3 regions of the Streptomyces sp. JLBG701 genome follow, and region 2 is predicted to be linked to each of the others. Evidence: riboswitches for the same ligand, from Rfam matches in the RefSeq annotation. Region 2 holds a riboswitch; each other region holds the start of a gene.
What was found. Region 2 has a riboswitch for cyclic di-AMP ahead of AC5DRG_RS31465 (transglycosylase SLT domain-containing protein). Riboswitches for the same ligand answer to the same signal wherever they lie in the genome.

Region 1 (5,852 bases), 3.0 Mb from region 2:
TCGCCGGGCGCGGTGTCACCGTGCTGCCGGACGTGGTCGTCAACTCCGGGACGAACGCCTGGTGGTGGTGGACGCTGTTCGGCGACATCGGCGCGGACGCGGACGAGGCGTTCGCGCACATCCGCCGTTCGATGCGCGCCCTCACCTACCTGATGCTGGCCCGCGCGGAGGCCGACCGGACGACTCCGCGGGCCGCCGCACACGCCCTCGTCGCGGACCAACTGCCGGTGATCGCCGAGCGGTTCGGCTGGTACCGGTGACAGCGGCCACGCGCGGTGACCCGCTCTTCGTCACCCTCACCTGCCACGGATTAGGGTGACGGCGTGGCAAGAGTGCGGTTGAGCGTGGCGGAGCGGCGTGAGGAGTTGCTGCGGGCCGCCATCGATCAGATCGAGGCGCGGGGCGTGGCGGCGGTCAGGATCGCCGATGTGGCCTCGGCGCTCGGTGTGAGCAACGCGCTGGTGCTGTATCACTTCTCGACGAAGGAGAAGCTGGTCGCCGCCGCGTTCACCTACGCGGCCGAGGACGACCTCGCACAACTGCGCAAGCTCCTCGGCCGCCGTACGACCGCGCTGCGCCGGCTGCGGGCGGCCGTGCGCTGGTACGCGCCGACAGGGCAGGCCAAGGGATGGCGGCTGTGGATCGAGGGCTGGGCGGCGGCGCTGCGCGAGCCCGCCCTTCAGGAGGTCACCCGTGACCTCGACAAGGAGTGGAAGGCCGCGATCGTCGAGGTCATCGCCGAAGGGGTGGCCGCCGGCGAGTTCCGCTGCCCGGACCCCGCCGGCACGGCCCTGCGCCTCACGGCCCTCCTTGACGGCCTCGCCGTACAGCTGACGTCGTACGCCGGTGCGGTGTCACGCGCGCGTGCGCACGAGTGGGTCGAGGATGCGCTGGCCCGGGAACTGGGGCTGGAGCGGGAGGCGTTGACCACCTCGGAGCGGTGAGACGCCTCCCCTGACGGTCACCGCAGTTCGTACACGGCCGTCAGCGTGACGGTGTCCTCGATCTCGCCGGGGGCGACCGGCACGCCCGCGCCGGCAGCGGGTGCGTCGACGGCCACCGTGGAGGGGCGGCCTGGTAGCCGGTCAGCTGGGAGGTGCCGTCCTGGTACTGGTGGACGGGGTTCAGGAACAACTCTTCGGTACGGACGTCCCGGTCGGCGACACCGTGTTCGCGTACGGCACGCAGCAGGGCGTCGGGTGCGGCCGTGGCGCTGCCCTGGCCGGTGACGGTGACGGTCGCCGGGGTCGGCTCGCTGTGCCCCGCGACTGCGGCGCCCTTGGGCAGCGCGGTCGCACTGGGCGCGGCGACGGCCGACAGGCCGAGGGCGAGGAGGGCGGCGGCGAGCGTGGCGGTGGCGCGGGGAAGGTGTGCGGGGATACGGATACGGCCCCTCCGGACGGCGCGGACAGGTCGCGCCCATCCCGGCACCGGGGTCCGCACCCGTCCGCGCGCCATTCCCGCGCCGTCACCTCACTGGTCGAGCCAGCCCGGCCCGCTCAAGCGACCGCCTCGATGCGCGACTTGATGTCGTCCGGCGACAGACTCCCCTTGGCCGTCACATGGTCGCCCGAGGACTCCCCGCGCAACCGCCGCCCGATCCACGGCACCAGGTACTCGCGGGCCCAGTGGACGTCGTCGCGCCGGACGTCGAGCGTGCCACGCGGTGGCAGCGGCGGCCACGGCTGGTCCGGGTCGGCCGGTACGTCGAGCCCGAGGACCTGCCCGGCGCGCAGCGCCACGCGCGTATGGCCGTCCGCAGACAGATGCAGCCGGTCGCCGTCCCAGGCACGACGGTCCTGGATGGTCTTCAGGGACCACAGGTCGAGCACCGGACAACCGTATCGGTCGGCGATGGCCCGCACATGCCCGTTGTAGGTGGCGATCTTGCCGCGCAGATGCTTCAGCACGGGCACGCCACGGGTGTCGAAGCCGGTCGTCACCACCACCGTGCCGACGGCCGAGGTGAGTGCGATGACCGCCCGCTCGAAGCGTTCGGCGACCTCGTCGGGATCGGTACCGGGCCGGAGGATGTCGTTGCCGCCCGCACAGAACGAGACCAGGTCGGGCGCGAGCTCGATGGCCCGCGGGACCTGGTCCGCCACGACCTGGTCGAGCAGTTTGCCGCGCACGGCGAGGTTGGTGTAGCCGAAGTCGCCTTCGGGCCGCCGGTCGGCGAGCAGTACCGCGAACCGGTCGGCCCAGCCGACGAACGCCCCGTCGGGGCCGGGGTCGCCGACGCCTTCGGTGAAGCTGTCCCCCACCGCCACGTACGACCCGATCACTGATCTGTTGTCATTCTTCGAATCGTCTGCCACACCGGCATGATTCCTCTTCGGGTGTGACCTACGCGACCGTAATAAGGGGTTGACGGACGGTGACATAAGCCACTGCTAAAGGCTTTCCCAACTGAGGAATAACCCTCCGATCAGGGCTGTTCCGGCGTCAACCGCCACACCCGGAACTCTGTGATCCTGAAGTGGCTCCACACGGTCCGGAAGGCGAAGTGCCCGCTCGTGTACGGCTCCGGGTCCGTGAAGTCGAAGACGAGCCGCCCGTTGTTCCACCACAGCACCGTCGACCCGTCCGAGACGATCCGGACCCGGTTCGGCTCGTTCGCGGTGAGCAGCGGCTCGGTGTAGTCGTAGACGAGCGGGCGGACCCCTGGCTCCCCCACGTACCGGCGCAGCCGCGTCGTGGTGTTCGTGTTGGCGCCGTAGCCGACGTAGTACGTCCTGAGGTAGTCGTACTCGTCGAGCGCGCCGCCCCGCACGGTGGCGAAGAGGTCGTCCGGGGAGCGCACGTCGGTGGCGTTCCAGAAGTTGTTGAGGTCGGAGACCCGGTCGTTGACCCCGCCCTCGGACACCGGCGTGGCGGTGTACTCGAGAACGTACGGCCCCTCCAGCCTCCGCTTGAACCAGACCGTCGCACCGCTCGGCACGTCGATCTCCAGGACACCGCGGGAGGCGGTGACGGTGCCGCCGCCCTGCAACTCGGCGACCCACTGCCCGAGACCGTGGCGGAAGTCGTCGTGCGCGATGAGCCGGCGGTGGCGGGGCGCGGCGCTCGCCGCCGTCGGAGCGAGCGCCGCGAGGGCGGTGCCGGCGGCGAGGGCTCCGAACGTTCTACGCGTGGTCGTCACGGGATACGACTCCTTCGGGAACGGGATCACTGTCGCCTCACCCTCCCTCCCCTGCCGACGCCTTGGACACCCCTGCCACAAAGAGGCAACACAGCGATCACGAACGGGGAGCAGTGGACACACCGAAGGCCGGACCCGGGGATCGGGGTCCGGCCTTCGGTGGCGTGGGGGCGCTTCAGGCGCGGGTGTCAGCCGACGGAGACACCGTGGGAGCGGAGGTAGGCGACCGGGTCCACGTCCGAGCCGTAGTCCGGCGTGGTGCGGATCTCGAAGTGGAGGTGGGGGCCGGTCACGTTGCCGGTCGCACCGGAGAGGCCGAGCTGCTGCCCCTCGGTCACGGTCTGGCCGCTGGAGACGGAGAGCGACGAGAGGTGGGCGTACTGGGCGTAGTAGCCGTCGGCGAGCTTGATGACGACCTGGTTGCCGTACGCACCGCCCCAGCCGGCGGAGACGACCGTGCCCGCGGCCACGGCCTTGAGCGAAGTACCGGTCGGGACGACGAAGTCGACGCCCGTGTGGTAGCCGCTGGACCACATGCTGCCCGCCGTGTGGTAGGCGGTGCCGACGGTGGCACCGGCCACGGGGAGGGTGTAGCCGCTGGAGGTGCTGGTGCTCGTGGTGTCGGTCGCGTCGCTCGTCGACGTGTTCGAGGACGAGGAAGCCGAAGAAGACGAGGACGAGGACGAGGAGGCTGAAGAAGACGAAGAGGACGACGACTTGGTGGTGTCCGTCTTACCCGTCTTACCCGTCGCGGCCTTTCCGCCGAGCGTGAGCTTCAAGCCGGGGTGGATCAGGGACGGGTTGCTGCCGATGGCCTTGCGGTTGTCCTGGTAGATCCTCGTCCAGCCGCCGCTGACGTCCTGCTCGTCGGCGATCTTCGAGAGGTAGTCCCCGGCTCGCACCGAATAGGTCTTGACGCCCGAACTCTTGGTGTTGGCCTTCTTCTCGGCGGCCTTCTTTTCAGTGGCCGTCTTCTCGACCGTCGCGGTGGAAGACTGCGCGGCCTTTTCCGAAACGGACTGCGGGGTGGCCGCATGGGCGCCGGTGGCCCCCATGAGCGGAAGGGCGAGTGCGGCTCCGCCGGTTCCGGCAACGGCGATCGAGCGGGTGAAACGCTGGGCCTTCGGGCGGCGGTGCTTACCCTTCGCGGGCATGACGAATTCCTCTCCGGCGCCTACGAGGTGAGCTGTCGGGTGCGAGCTGGAGATGCCCGGTCGCGTCGAAACGCGGCTTTACCCCTAGCCGTTCCGGAGACCGGAACAGGCGGTTCTACCTGTGGGTCCCCCGCTCCTGCCGTTCACCGGTGAGTTGCGGATTCCGGGCGGCGGCAGGATTGGGCGTCCGTCCGGATTGGTGGCGAACGTAAGCGACCAAGACGCAAAGGGACAAGCAGGAGGTTCCAGTTGCACGCGTTTCTTGTGATCCCCTGTGAGAATTCACGGTCACCCTCCGTGAATTCCACCCCCGTCACTTACTTCAAATCCCCAGGAAATGAACCGGAATTACGTGAACATGACGGGCGACGCTCGGTCACGAATGAGACGCTGCTCACGCGACACATCCCCAGAACCCTTCATTCCAGAGCGAGTTGGAATGAAGGGTTCAATTCGGACAGAATACTCAGATGCGACGCAGCCGGAAAACTGCCGCATCAAGGTCACCGAGCAAGCCTGTACGCAGCCCGTGATGCAGCAATACGGCACCCCTGTGAACTTCGCCCGTTTCACGGCATTCGTACGATGCTGTCGGGTCGAGGCCGCGCAACCGAAGAGCCGGGACCGGCTCGCCGTAACTCTGCGCCTGGAGCCAGGCGAGGACGACGGCCTCGTCGCCGCGCACGTACTGCACGGCGCTCAGCCCGCCGCGCGGAGGCCGCAGCCGGTACTGGTCGCCGCGCTGCACGAGGGGCCGGATCTCCTTGTAGAGCTCCACCCACTCCCGCGCCTCGGCGAGCTCCTCGTCGCTCCACTTCGCGAGGTCGCCACCGACGCCGAGTACGCCCGCCATGGAGCTCACGAACCGGAATCGGAGCGAGCTGACCCGGCCGTTGAGCTGGGTGTTCGGGCTGTCGGTGACCCAGGCGGCCATGACCCGGGCGGGGTGGATCTGGCTGAAGCCGTGCTGGATGGCGAGCCGGTCGAGGGGGTCGGTGTTGTCCGAGGTCCACACCTGATCCGTACGGCTCATCACACCGAGGTCGATCCGGCCGCCGCCACCCGAGCAGGACTCGAAGGCCACCCCGGGATGGGCCTCCCGCAGCCGGTCCAACAGGGCGTAGAGCGCGCGCACATGGTCGACCCACAGGCGCTGCGGATACGGCTCACCGGGCCAGCCCGCGTCGGTGAAGCAGCGGTTGAAGTCCCACTTGACGTAGTCGACGGGGGCGCTGGAGAGGAGTCCGTCGAGCTTTTCCCAGAGGTATTCCTGGACGTCCTCGCGGGCGAGGTTCAGTACCAGTTGATTGCGGAACTCCGTCCGCTTTCGTCCGGGCTGGAACTGCACCCAGTCGGGGTGCGCGCGATACAGCTCGCTGTCCGGATTGACCATTTCGGGCTCGACCCAGATGCCGAACTGCATGCCGAGGTCGTGGACGTAGTCGGCGAGCGGCTTGAGGCCGGCCGGGAAGCGGTCGGGGTTGGGCGCCCAGTCGCCGAGCCCGGCCCGGTCGCTGGTCCGCGTCCCGAACCAGCCGTCGTCGACCACGAACAGC
Region 2 (5,852 bases):
CGCCGAGAGTGCGCCCGCTGCTCGATGACCTCGGCAGCGGGGGGCTCGCGGTGTGCGGGCAGGGCGCGCAGTTGTACGACGCCGGCGCGGACCGTCTGCTGTGGTCCGTCACCCTGGACCGGGAGTTGGCCGAGACCGCGCTGGGCAAGATCGAGGCCGAGGTCGGGCAGGTGTACGCGGCCGTCGACCAGGACGGCGTCGACGGGCTCACGCTCATCGAACCGGGGTATCTGATGCCCCATCCGACGCTGCCCGCGGTACAGGTCGGGAAGCGTGACGACCTCTGGGGCGAGCCCATCAGCAAGGTCCTGCTGCGCCACCCGTCCCTGTCCGACGACGAGTTGGCGTCGACGGCGCGCGGAGTGGTGGGTTCCCTCGCCACCGTCACGATGTCGGGGCCCGGGACCGTCGAACTCCAGCCATGCGGCATCACCAAGGCGACGGGGCTGGCGCTGGCGGCCCGGCACCTGGGCCTGAGCCCGGACCGGACGATCGCCTTCGGGGACATGCCCAACGACATCCCGATGTTCGACTGGGCCGCCCACGGCGTCGCCATGGCCAACGCCCATCCCGAACTCAAGGCGGTGGCCGACGAGATCACCCTGTCGAACGAGGACGACGGCATCGCCGTAGTCCTGGAAAGACTGTTCCCGCAGCTCTGAAACCCCCGAACCCCCGAAGCCCCGAAGGCCCGAAGGGCCCAAGGGGCGCGGGGAACTGCGCGACCAGCCACGACGAAGCCGCAGACGCAAGACGACACATCCCGGCACCACCCATCGCGGCTCTACCGGCGGAGCTAGTACGCCCCGTAGACGTTGTCGATCGAGCCGTACCGCGCCGCCGCGTAGTTGCAGGCCGCGGTGATGTTCGCGACCGGGTCGTAGGAGTCCCACGACGTGCCGGCCACGTGGTAGGCGTTGAAGGTCGGGTCGATCACCTGGAGCAGGCCCTTGGACGGGGTGCCGGCGGCCGCGTTGGAGTCCCAGTTGTTGATGGCGTACGGGTTGCCCGAGGACTCACGGATGACGTTGCGATAGATGCCGTCGTACGTCCCGGGGATTCCGTTCTGCGCCATGACCTGGAGGGAGGCCCGGATCCAGCCGTCGAGGTTGTTCGCGTATCCCAGCGAGGTGGCCGTGACCGTGGTCGTGGTGGCCGCGGACGCGGTGGTCGCGCCGATGAGCGGGAGGGCCAGTACGGCGGCTCCGGTGCCGAGGACGGCGAGCTTGCGGGCGAGGCGGTTGGGGCGCTTGAGACGGTATTGAGCGGCAGCGGGCATGGCGGATTTCCTCTCCGGCGCCTGCGAGGTGAGCTGTCGGGTGCGGGCTGGGAGGTGCCCGGCCGTGCCGCCGTAGAGCGACACGACTTAACCCCAAGCCGTACCGGTATGTCCGAAGACGTCCGGGTCCGGCGACTTACCTGGGTCCCCCGCTCCTGCCGTGCGAGTGGTCGTCGATGAGTGTGTGGCGAGCGGCGGCAGGATTCGGCGTTCCGCCCGACAGGCCGGGAACGTATGCGACAGCACATGTCCGGAACAAGTACCGGATTCACAGAACATGCCTGTTGACCTTGTTGTGAGGCTTATGCGGTGCTTGATCCTTTGCGGTCGCCAAGCCTCAATTGCCCATCGGCGCAAGGGGAGGGGCGGGTTCCGGTGCATGAAAGCGTGAATGCCCGTGAGTGACCCAACTCACGGGCGTTCGCAAGAGCGGCAAATCGGGCAATGAAGCCCAAGTAGTGGTTAACCGGCTGTCCGTGGGATCCGCTTCTCCCATGTCCGGTGAAAGACGACCTCGCCGCCCTCCGTGCAGACCACCTCGTTGGAGGTGACGAAGGCCGTCGCGTCGCAGGCGATCTCCGAGCGAGTGGTGACCGTCGTGTCCCAGGCCATCTCGGGGCGGTGCAGCCGGATCGACCAGTCCGAGCGGGTGCGGGCCGACAGGGGGTCCGACTCGTTGATCGTGTACGTCTCCAGCGCGTCCTCGGTGAATTCCAGACCGTCGGGGTACACGCGCGTACCGCCGTAGCGCGGGTCGACCTCCAGGCGCCACTCGCCCTTCGCGACATCGCGGACGACCAGTCGCTCGGGGCGCGGTTCGTCCAGCGTGGCCGGGTAGTTCACGCCGATCGGCTCCGCCTCCTCCGGTTCCTCGAAGCGGATCCCCGGCGTCAACTCGTGGTTTCGTACCGGCAGTTCCAGCGCACTGCCCGCCGGATCCAGCGTGAAGCCCGCCGCCGACTCCGGCTGGGGCCAGATCCACGGCCAGTACGCCGAGGAGACCGCGAGGCGGATGCGGTGCCCCGGCGGGAAGACGTGACCGATGCCGTTGAGCTCGAAGGTCACCTCCTCCGTGGCGCCCGGCGGCCACGCCACGGCCCGGTCGCGCCCCTGCCGCGCCGACAGGTTCAGCACACCCCGGGTGACCAGGGTCGACGAGCCGTCCGGCGCCACGTCGCAGACCCGGGCGACCACCTGGCCGCGCCCCACCTCCGACGTCAGCCGCAGCCGCACCCTCGGCCGCCCCAACACCCAGGCCTCCTCCGGCACTTCGAACTCGAAGCAGACCGACCTCGCGTCCTCGTCCCGCTGGTCCGGCGGCAGGTCGCCGTCGTTGCCGAAGGGAAAGAAGCGGCCCGCGTCGACGCCCGTGTGCATGGGGGAACGGACCGGAAGAGGGGCGCCCTGAAGGCCGTACGAGATGGTCGTGACGTTGGGGGAGGGCCAGGCCGGTTCGCCCACCCAGCGGCCCGGGAGGGTCTCGTAGACCGTCGCCGGGGGGTGCGAGTCGCTGATGTACGCGCGCAGGAGGGACTCGGACATGATGCCGGTGTCGATGCCCTTCAGGTGCTGGTCCCACCAGCGCAGGGTCTCCTGGAGGAAGCCGATCGCCGGGCCGGGCGGGAGGCCGCGGTCGGGGTACTGGTGCGACCAGGGGCCGATCAGGCCGCGTACGCGGTCCGGCGGGAGGTGTTCGACCAGGCGCAGGACCGTGTCGCGGTACGGGTCGTGCCAGCCGCCCACGGCCAGGACGGCGGCGTCGATCGCGCCGTAGTCCTCGCAGACGCTGCCGTGGCGCCAGTAGTCGTCCCGCGTCTGGTGGGCCAGCCAGGTGTGCAGGAAGGGGTCCACCCGCTCCAGGCGCTTGAGCCACATGTCGCGCCAGGACTCGCCGACGTAGTGCGGGTCGGGCGGCCGGGACACGAAGGCGAGCATGGTCGCCGCCCACGCGTGCATGTCCACGGCGAGGACGGAACCTCCCGTGTAGTGCACGTCGTTGTCATAGCGGTCGTCCGTCGAGCAGACCGTGACGATCGCCTTGAGCGGCTCGGGCGCGAGGGCCGCGATCTGGAGGGAGTTGAAGCCGCCCCAGGAGATGCCGAACATGCCGACCCGCCCGGAGCACCAGGGCTGCGCCGCCAGCCAGTTCACCACCTCGACCCCGTCGGCCAGCTCCTGCCCGTCGTACTCGTCGCCCGGCATGCCCTCGCTGTTGCCGTGCCCGCGGATGTCGACCCGGACGGAGGCGTAGCCGTGGCCCGCGTACCAGGGGTGGCGCTGGAAGTCGCGTGGGGCTGTCCAGTCGGTCAGGCGGTACGGGAGGTACTCCAGGAGCGCCGGCACGGGTTCGTCCGTCAGAGGGCGCCACACGCGCGCGTAGAGGAGTGTTCCTCCCCCACTGCCGAAAGCGTGGGAGGTGCCCCCAGCCAGCGGGATGACGAGGTCCTCGTGAGTGGTCTCGTAGGGGAAGGACGTACGGATGTGCATGCTCATCCCAGTTGCCTCAGTGGGCGGGTTGCCTCAGTGGACGGGGTGCATCGTGCGGCGCAGCCATGGGGCGGCGGCCATCACGGCGAGGCCCGCGGCGACCGCGATCTTGTTGGAGGCGTGCGGCTGGCCGTGGCCCATGCGGACCCAGAGCGCGGCCACGAAGGGCGCCAGACCCACCTCGAAGGCGCCCAGCGCGGAGGCGTACCAGCTGGCCGGGAAGTCGAGGCCGAGGATCGTCGTCTCGGCGTTCGAGGCGGCCAGCAGCGTCATCGTCGAGTACGCCTGGAAGAGGATGAAGTTGAAGACCGTAGAAGCCAGGAACAGGACGATGTACGGGCGCAGGCGGCCGCGTTCGGCGGGCGTCACGCGCGGGCTCCCGAACATCACCGCGAAGTAGACGACCGGGGCGATCACCGAGATGAGGGTGAGCAGGTCGACGAAGCGGTCCATGGTCAGCCAGCCGGCGGCGGCGAGGGCTGTCGCCACGACCGCTACGGCCATGACGCCCACGACGATCAGGCGGACCGCGCGGCGCATCGCTTCCGGAGCCAGGGCGAATTCGGCGGCGTTCCTGCGCCCGGCCAGGTGACGGCGGCCCGCGACGTACTGGATCAGGCCGAACGTCATGCCGATCGCGGCCGCCGAGAAACCCCTGTGCCAGCCCTGGCGGTCGCCGAGCCAGCCGGTGATCAGCGGGCCCGCGAAGGCGCCGATGTTGATCGCCATGTAGTAGAGCGCGAAAACGGCGTCACGGCGGTCGTCGTCGGTGCGGTAGAGCTTGCCGACCATGGTGGCCACGTTGGGCTTCAGCAGGCCGGTGCCCGCACTGATCAGCCCCAGGCCCGCCCAGGTCATGGTGGAGGTGGGGACAGCCATGCTGTAGTGGCCACAGGCGATCAGGATGCCGCCCCACAGAACCGCCCGGTACGAGCCGAGCATGCGGTCGGCCAGCCAGCCGCCCGCGACCGAGACGAGGTAGACCAGGGTGCCGTAGGCCGCGGAGACGGAGGCCGCGGTGCCGGAGGACATGCCCATGCCGCCGTTGGCGACGGTGTCGGCGAAGTAGAGGACGAGGATGGCCTGCATACCGAGGAACGAGAAGCGCTCCCAGACCTCCGGGCCGGAGAGCGTGAGCAGGCCCTTCGGCCGGCCGAAGAAGGCCTTGTCGTCCTCGGGCGGGGGCTGACCGCCGGGCTCGACATCCACCGTGGTTCGGGACACGGATCACTACTTCCCTGTAAGTCGATAAATGTCCGTTCTTATGGGCTGATCAGAAACATACCGGTCGTGATCCAATACCGCCCGGGGTGGACCGGTGGGCGGCCTCGGTGATCGAAACCGAACCGGATACGCTGACTTGAGTGAAGGCAGCGACCTATCGACATACCGCGTAACCGCCAGTAGACACCAGCAGACAGGAGACCCCTCGTGACCGTCGTCGGGCCGTTCGGGCTGAGCGTGCGGGACCAGGCTCTGGAAGCCGATGTCCAGGCCGGATTGGCGGCTGTCGAGGAGGGCCTGCTCGAAGCGACCAAGAGCGAGGTCCCCTTCATCACGGAGGCCGCCCAGCACCTCGTGCGCGCGGGCGGGAAGCGGTTCAGGCCGCTGCTCGTGATGCTCGCCGCGCAGTTCGGGGATCCGTACGCGCCGGGGGTCGTGCCGTCGGCGGTGGTGGTGGAGCTGACCCACCTCGCGACGCTGTACCACGACGACGTGATGGACGAGGCGGCCGTGCGGCGCGGGGTGCCCAGCGCCAACATCCGCTGGGGCAACTCGGTCGCGGTCCTCACCGGGGACTTTCTGTTCGCCCGTGCCTCGCACACGCTGGCCGACCTCGGGCCGGAGGCGGTGCGGGTGCAGGCCGAGGCGTTCGAGCGGCTCGTGACCGGGCAGATCCTGGAGACGGCGGGGCCGTCCGACGGGCGGGATCCCGTCGACCACTACCTCGATGTGCTCGGCGGCAAGACCGGATCGCTGGTCGCCGTGTCGTGCCGGTTCGGGGCGATGATGTCCGGGGCCGACGAGACGGTTGTGGATGTGCTGACGCAGTACGGCGAGCGGCTCGGGGTCGCCTTCCAGCTCG
Region 3 (5,852 bases), 2.1 Mb from region 2:
CCCTCGCCCGCCTGGAGGGCCAGACGGCGCTCGCCACGCTCCTCACCCGCCTCCCAGACCTCCAACTCGCGGCGGATCCAACCGATTTGCGCTGGCGCGGCGGCCTCATCATGCGTGGATTGCGCACTTTGCCTGTGGAGTTCACGCCGGTCCGTTAATTCCGTCCGGCGACTGCGCAGGGCCCCGCTCCGCCACCGCAAACCTGACAAACCCTCAAGTCTGTGATCTTCACGTGATCCTCGCGGCATTAACTTGTGACAAGTGATCGACTGCAGATACGTTCGCGTACCAGTGCGACGCCCCCGCTTCATCCGTCGCGCAGGTCACTGTTGCCTCCGGAAAGGTCCCCACATGCTCTCCGGGAACGGTCGTCACCGTCGCCCCCGTCAGGCCCCCGCCATCCTCGTCGCGGCCGGAGTCACCGGCTCCGCCATCGCGATCCCGCTCCTCGGGGCGACGGTGGCGAGCGCCGCCGACGGCACCACGTGGGATCGCGTCGCGGAGTGCGAGAGCGGCGGCGCGTGGAGTGCCAACGAGGGCAACGGGTACTACGGCGGCCTCCAGCTGAGCCAGGAGAACTGGGAGGAGTACGGCGGCCTGGACTACGCCCCGAGCGCCGACCTGGCCAGCCGCTCGCAGCAGATAGCCGTCGCCGAGAAGCTCCTCGACGACCAGGGTGTGGGCGCGTGGTCCACCTGCGGCCTGCTCAACGGGCTCAGCCAGGACTCGGCTTCGGCGGATGTCGACACGGGTGTCGCGGGGGACTCGTCCGACTCGTCGGATTCGTCCAGCTCTTCCGGTCTGTCCGACTCCTCCGGTAAATCATCTGATACGTCCTCTTCGTCCAGCGACTCCTCAAGCGACTCCCCGGGCGCTTCCGCCGACGCCGGCTCCACGGGCAACTCCGCGGACAACTCCACCAAGTCCGACAAGTCGCCTTCGTCTTCCGAGTCCGCGTCGACGTCCACCGAGAGCGCTCCTCAGGAAACGGACAGTTCATCCACAGGTGCGACGAAGGGTGACGAGTCGGGCAACTTCGAGCAGAGTGTCGGCTCTTCGGCCCTCGTCGACACGGGCGCGCTCGGCACCGGCAGGCATCGCGGCGCCAGTGAGTCGCGTGAGTCGTACACAGTCCGTGCCGGCGACTCGCTCGCGTCCATCGCCGACTCCCTTGACCTCGATGGCGGATGGCGTGCGCTCTATGCCGCGAACAAGAAGGCGATCGGGTCCGACCCGAGTCACATCTTCGCCGGTCAGACCCTCGATCTTGGTGTCTAAACGGGTTAAAAGCAGCGGGAGTTCGCGTCATGGTTCGCGCTGAATGTCCGGTTTGGGGAAAGTGTGGGATGAGTCTCAGAAGCCCTGATCGTCTTTGAAATTCCGGCGATCGCCTGTCTACGGTCGTCACCGCTCGTCAACACGAGCCCCGTCTGCCGCAACGCCGAGTCCTGCCAGCGGCCTACGGGAACAGTCGTCGCTCAACAGCGCCGTAGGCAGGAGCGGGGGACCCAAGGTAAGTGCCGGGCCCGGCAGTTGAAGCCTTCGAGGCTTCAGTGGCCGGAACCGGCTTGGGGTGAAGTCGTACATCGAAAGGTGTGCGGCCGGGCAACTCACACGGCCCGAACCCGACAGCTCACCTCGCAGGCGTCGGTGAGGGGATCAACCATGCTGTTTTCCGGTAAGGGCAAGCACCGTCGCCCGTCCAAGGCCACCCGCGTCGCCGCACTGGCCGGCGTGACCGGTGTCGCCATCGCTGCGCCGCTGATGGCGTCCGGCACCGCCTCCGCCGCCACCGCCTCCGAGTGGGACACCGTCGCCCAGTGCGAGTCCGGCGGCAACTGGGCCATCAACACCGGTAACGGCTACTACGGCGGCCTCCAGTTCTCGGCCTCCACCTGGGCCGCGTACGGCGGCTCCGCCTACGCCTCCACCGCCGACCAGGCCACCAAGGCGCAGCAGATCGAGATAGCCGAGAAGGTCCTCGCCGCGCAGGGCAAGGGTGCCTGGCCGACCTGTGGCACCGGCCTGTCCAGCGCCTCGTACACCGGCAGCAGCAGCTCCAGCTCCTCCGCCGACACGAGCACCGGCACCACCACTCGCTCGACCGAGCAGTCGGCCTCCCGCTCCGCCGAGCGCCCGGCCGCCAAGAAGACCGTGACCACCCCGACCGGCAAGAAGGTCAAGAAGGGTGACGGCGAGTACAAGGTCGTCAAGGGTGACACCCTCAGCTCCATCGCCGAGGAGCACGACGTCAAGGGCGGCTGGGCGAAGCTGTTCAAGCTGAACAAGGACATCGTCGAGGACGCCGACCTCATCTACCCGGGTCAGCAGCTCCACCTCAAGTAAGACCTAGCTGAACCACAGCGCCCTCACATCCGTGGTCCTCATACTGAAGGCCTCGTGAGGGTCACCCCCGTCCCCCACGAGGCTCCCCGCTCCGGTGCGTGTTCCCCCGTACGCACCGGGGCGGGGCTTTTTCTTGCGCCGACTTTGTACGGCCGTCTTTGTACGGCCGTCTTTGTTCAGTTCAGAAACAATTTACTCTCGGTTCTGTCCAGGGGCCGGTCCAAGCGGTGGCTGATCGCCCGGAGCCGGTTAGGCTCGGTCTCGCAGAACCCATCGCGGTCTTGCAGAGCCGCGTCACATCCCAAGAAGGAGATGCTCGTGCCGTCCATCGACGTCGTCGTAGCCCGGGAAATCCTGGACTCCCGAGGCAACCCCACGGTCGAGGTCGAGGTCGGCCTCGACGACGGCAGCACGGGTCGTGCCGCCGTCCCGTCCGGCGCCTCCACGGGCGCCTTCGAGGCCATCGAGCTCCGCGACGGTGACCCCAACCGCTACCAGGGCAAGGGTGTCGAGAAGGCCGTACTGGCCGTCATCGAGCAGATCGGCCCGGAGCTCGTCGGCTACGACGCCACCGAGCAGCGCCTGATCGACCAGGCGATGTTCGACCTGGACGCCACCGACAACAAGGGCTCGCTCGGCGCCAACGCCATCCTCGGCGTCTCCCTCGCCGTCGCGCACGCCGCCTCCGAGGCCAGCGACCTGCCGCTCTTCCGCTACCTGGGCGGCCCGAACGCGCACCTGCTGCCCGTTCCGATGATGAACATCCTGAACGGCGGCTCGCACGCCGACTCCAACGTGGACATCCAGGAGTTCATGATCGCCCCGATCGGCGCGGAGTCCTTCTCCGAGGCGCTGCGCTGGGGCACGGAGGTCTACCACACCCTCAAGGGCGTGCTGAAGTCCAAGGGCCTGTCCACCGGCCTCGGCGACGAGGGCGGCTTCGCCCCGAACCTGGACTCCAACCGCGCCGCCCTCGACCTCATCCTCGAGGCCATCAAGCAGGCCGGTTACGTTCCCGGTGAGCAGGTCGCCCTCGCGCTCGACGTCGCCGCCTCCGAGTTCTACAAGGACGGCAAGTACCTCTTCGAGGGCAAGGAGCGCTCCGCCGCCGAGATGACGGAGTACTACGAGGAGCTCGTGGCGGCCTACCCGCTCGTCTCCATCGAGGACCCGCTGTTCGAGGACGACTGGGCCGGCTGGAAGGTCCTCACGGACAAGCTTGGCGGCAAGGTCCAGATCGTCGGCGACGACCTGTTCGTCACCAACCCGGAGCGTCTGGCCCGCGGCATCGACGAGGGCGCCGCCAACGCGCTGCTCGTCAAGGTCAACCAGATCGGCTCGCTGACCGAGACCCTGGACGCCGTGACCCTCGCCCAGAACAGCGGCTTCAAGTGCATGATGTCGCACCGCTCCGGTGAGACCGAGGACGTCACCATCGCCGACCTCGCCGTCGCCACCAACTGCGGCCAGATCAAGACCGGCGCCCCGGCCCGCTCCGAGCGCGTCGCCAAGTACAACCAGCTGCTGCGCATCGAGGAGATCCTCGACGACGCGGCGGTGTACGCCGGGCGCTCGGCCTTCCCGCGCTTCAAGGGCTGACCCCCGTACGACCCGTACAGGGTTAAGGCTTAGCCAGTCGTACGTACGTCCCCGTACCCGGTCCCGTACCGTGTGCGGGGACGTACGCGCGTGTCGGGAACGGGAGTGAGAGATGGCCGTGAAGGACCGGGACCGTTTCTCCACCGCGACCAGGATCAAGCTGCTCGGCGAGCAGACCGCGGCCCGCGTCTACCGCTCCCAGACCAAACGGCAGGCCCGCCGCTCCCGGCTGACCGGCCGCGCCGCCCTCCTCGCCCTCGTCCTGTGCTCGCTGATCGTCGCCCTCGCCTACCCGATAAGGCAGTACGTCTCCCAGCGCGCCGAGATCGCCGACCTGCAGCGGCAGAAGCAGCAGGCCAAGGAGCGGGTGGAACAGCTGCGCGACCTCAAGGCACGCTGGCAGGACGACGCGTACGCGGAGCAGCAGATCCGGCTGCGGCTGCACTATGTACTGCCCGGGGAGACCGGCTTCACCGTCGTCGACCCGGACGCGGCCAAGCAGTCGCGCGCCGACCTCGGCGTGGCCGACCGTCCCTGGTACGCGAACGTCTGGGACGGGGTCGACAAGTCCGACGCGTCCGACCAGTGAACTGACTACAGAGAGTCTTTCGTACGAGCATGGAAACGCCTCCGCCTTCCACCCCGCGCACCGAGCCCACCGACGCCGATGTCGAGGCCTTCAAGCAGCAGTTGGGGCGTCCGCCTCGTGGGCTGCGTGCGATCGCGCATCGGTGCCCGTGTGGGCAGCCGGATGTTGTCGAGACGGCGCCTCGGCTGCCGGACGGTACGCCGTTCCCGACGACGTATTACCTGACGTGTCCGCGTGCTGCTTCGGCGATCGGCACGTTGGAGGCGAACGGGGTGATGAAGGAGATGACGGAGCGGCTGCAGACTGATCCGGAGCTTGCCTCGGCGTATCGCTCCGCGCACGAGGACTACATCGCGCGTCGTGACGCCATCGAGGTGCTGGAGGGCTTCCCCAGCGCGGGTGGCATGCCGGACCGGGTGAAGTGTCTGCATGTGCTGGTGGGGCATTCGCTGGCCGCCGGGCCGGGCGTCAATCCGCTCGGCGATGAGGCGATTGCGATGCTGCCGGAGTGGTGGGCGAAGGGGCCGTGTGTGGTGCCGGGCGCCGAGTCGTGACCGTGCGTCCGTCTCTGGGGGCTGCCGCCCCCAGACCCCCGGACGGGCTGAAGATGCCTGGGCCGGCGCTGAAAATCCGACGCCAGTCGGGCTGGGATTCACCGACCCCTGCTGAGAGGTAAGGACTGCCATGACCCGCGTCGCCGCCATCGACTGCGGTACGAACTCCATCCGGCTCCTCGTCGCCGACGCCGACCCAGAGACAGGTGAACTGGTCGATCTGGACCGGCGGATGACCATCGTCCGCCTCGGTCAGGGCGTCGACCGGACCGGGCGGCTCGCCCCCGAGGCGCTGGAGCGGACTTTCGCCGCCTGCCGGGACTACGCGGCGGTCATCAAGGAGCATGGGGCGGAGCGGCTGCGGTTCGTGGCCACCTCTGCCTCCCGGGACGCCGAGAACCGGGACGAGTTCGTGCGCGGGGTGATCGACATTCTCGGGGTCGAGCCCGAGGTGATCTCCGGTGATCAGGAGGCGGAGTTCTCCTTCACCGGGGCTACCAAGGAGCTCAAGGGGAGTGACCATCTCGCCAAGCCCTACCTCGTCGTGGACATCGGCGGCGGGTCGACCGAGTTCGTCGTGGGCGACGACCACGTCCGCGCGGCGCGCTCGGTCGATATCGGCTGCGTGCGGATGACCGAGCGGCACCTGGTGCGGGACGGCGTCGTGTCCGACCCGCCCACCGACGCCCAGATCGCCGCGATGCGCGCCGACATCGAGGCGGCCCTCGACCTCGCCGAGGAGACCGTTCCGCTGCGGGAGGCGC

Region 1: linked by a shared signal. The riboswitch ahead of AC5DRG_RS44750 (M23 family metallopeptidase) and the one ahead of AC5DRG_RS31465 (transglycosylase SLT domain-containing protein) in region 2 are both predicted to bind cyclic di-AMP.
Region 3: linked by a shared signal. The riboswitch ahead of AC5DRG_RS21435 (transglycosylase family protein) and the one ahead of AC5DRG_RS31465 (transglycosylase SLT domain-containing protein) in region 2 are both predicted to bind cyclic di-AMP.

The regions. Positions count from the first base shown of each region.
Region 1 is NZ_CM178588.1:9,781,654-9,787,505, reverse strand. Features, by position in the region: gene AC5DRG_RS44775 (glutamate dehydrogenase) at 1-260, shown strand, start outside; gene AC5DRG_RS44770 (TetR/AcrR family transcriptional regulator) at 324-944, shown strand; gene AC5DRG_RS44765 (hypothetical protein) at 985-1,458, opposite strand; gene AC5DRG_RS44760 (SGNH/GDSL hydrolase family protein) at 1,500-2,285, opposite strand; gene AC5DRG_RS44755 (DUF6250 domain-containing protein) at 2,429-3,142, opposite strand; gene AC5DRG_RS44750 (M23 family metallopeptidase) at 3,331-4,296, opposite strand; cyclic di-AMP (ydaO/yuaA leader) riboswitch at 4,299-4,476, opposite strand; gene AC5DRG_RS44745 (alpha-galactosidase) at 4,763-5,852, opposite strand, start outside.
Region 2 is NZ_CM178588.1:6,786,573-6,792,424, forward strand. Features, by position in the region: gene AC5DRG_RS31460 (HAD family hydrolase) at 1-662, shown strand, start outside; gene AC5DRG_RS31465 (transglycosylase SLT domain-containing protein) at 797-1,279, opposite strand; cyclic di-AMP (ydaO/yuaA leader) riboswitch at 1,283-1,462, opposite strand; gene AC5DRG_RS31470 (CocE/NonD family hydrolase) at 1,742-3,766, opposite strand; partial or broken gene AC5DRG_RS31475 (peptide MFS transporter) at 3,818-4,990, opposite strand; gene AC5DRG_RS31480 (polyprenyl synthetase family protein) at 5,198-5,852, shown strand, end outside.
Region 3 is NZ_CM178588.1:4,683,960-4,689,811, reverse strand. Features, by position in the region: gene AC5DRG_RS21445 (cytochrome P450 family protein) at 1-158, shown strand, start outside; gene AC5DRG_RS21440 (transglycosylase family protein) at 352-1,278, shown strand; cyclic di-AMP (ydaO/yuaA leader) riboswitch at 1,476-1,662, shown strand; gene AC5DRG_RS21435 (transglycosylase family protein) at 1,666-2,346, shown strand; gene eno (phosphopyruvate hydratase) at 2,659-3,945, shown strand; gene AC5DRG_RS21425 (FtsB family cell division protein) at 4,058-4,534, shown strand; gene AC5DRG_RS21420 (DUF501 domain-containing protein) at 4,564-5,088, shown strand; gene AC5DRG_RS21415 (Ppx/GppA phosphatase family protein) at 5,219-5,852, shown strand, end outside.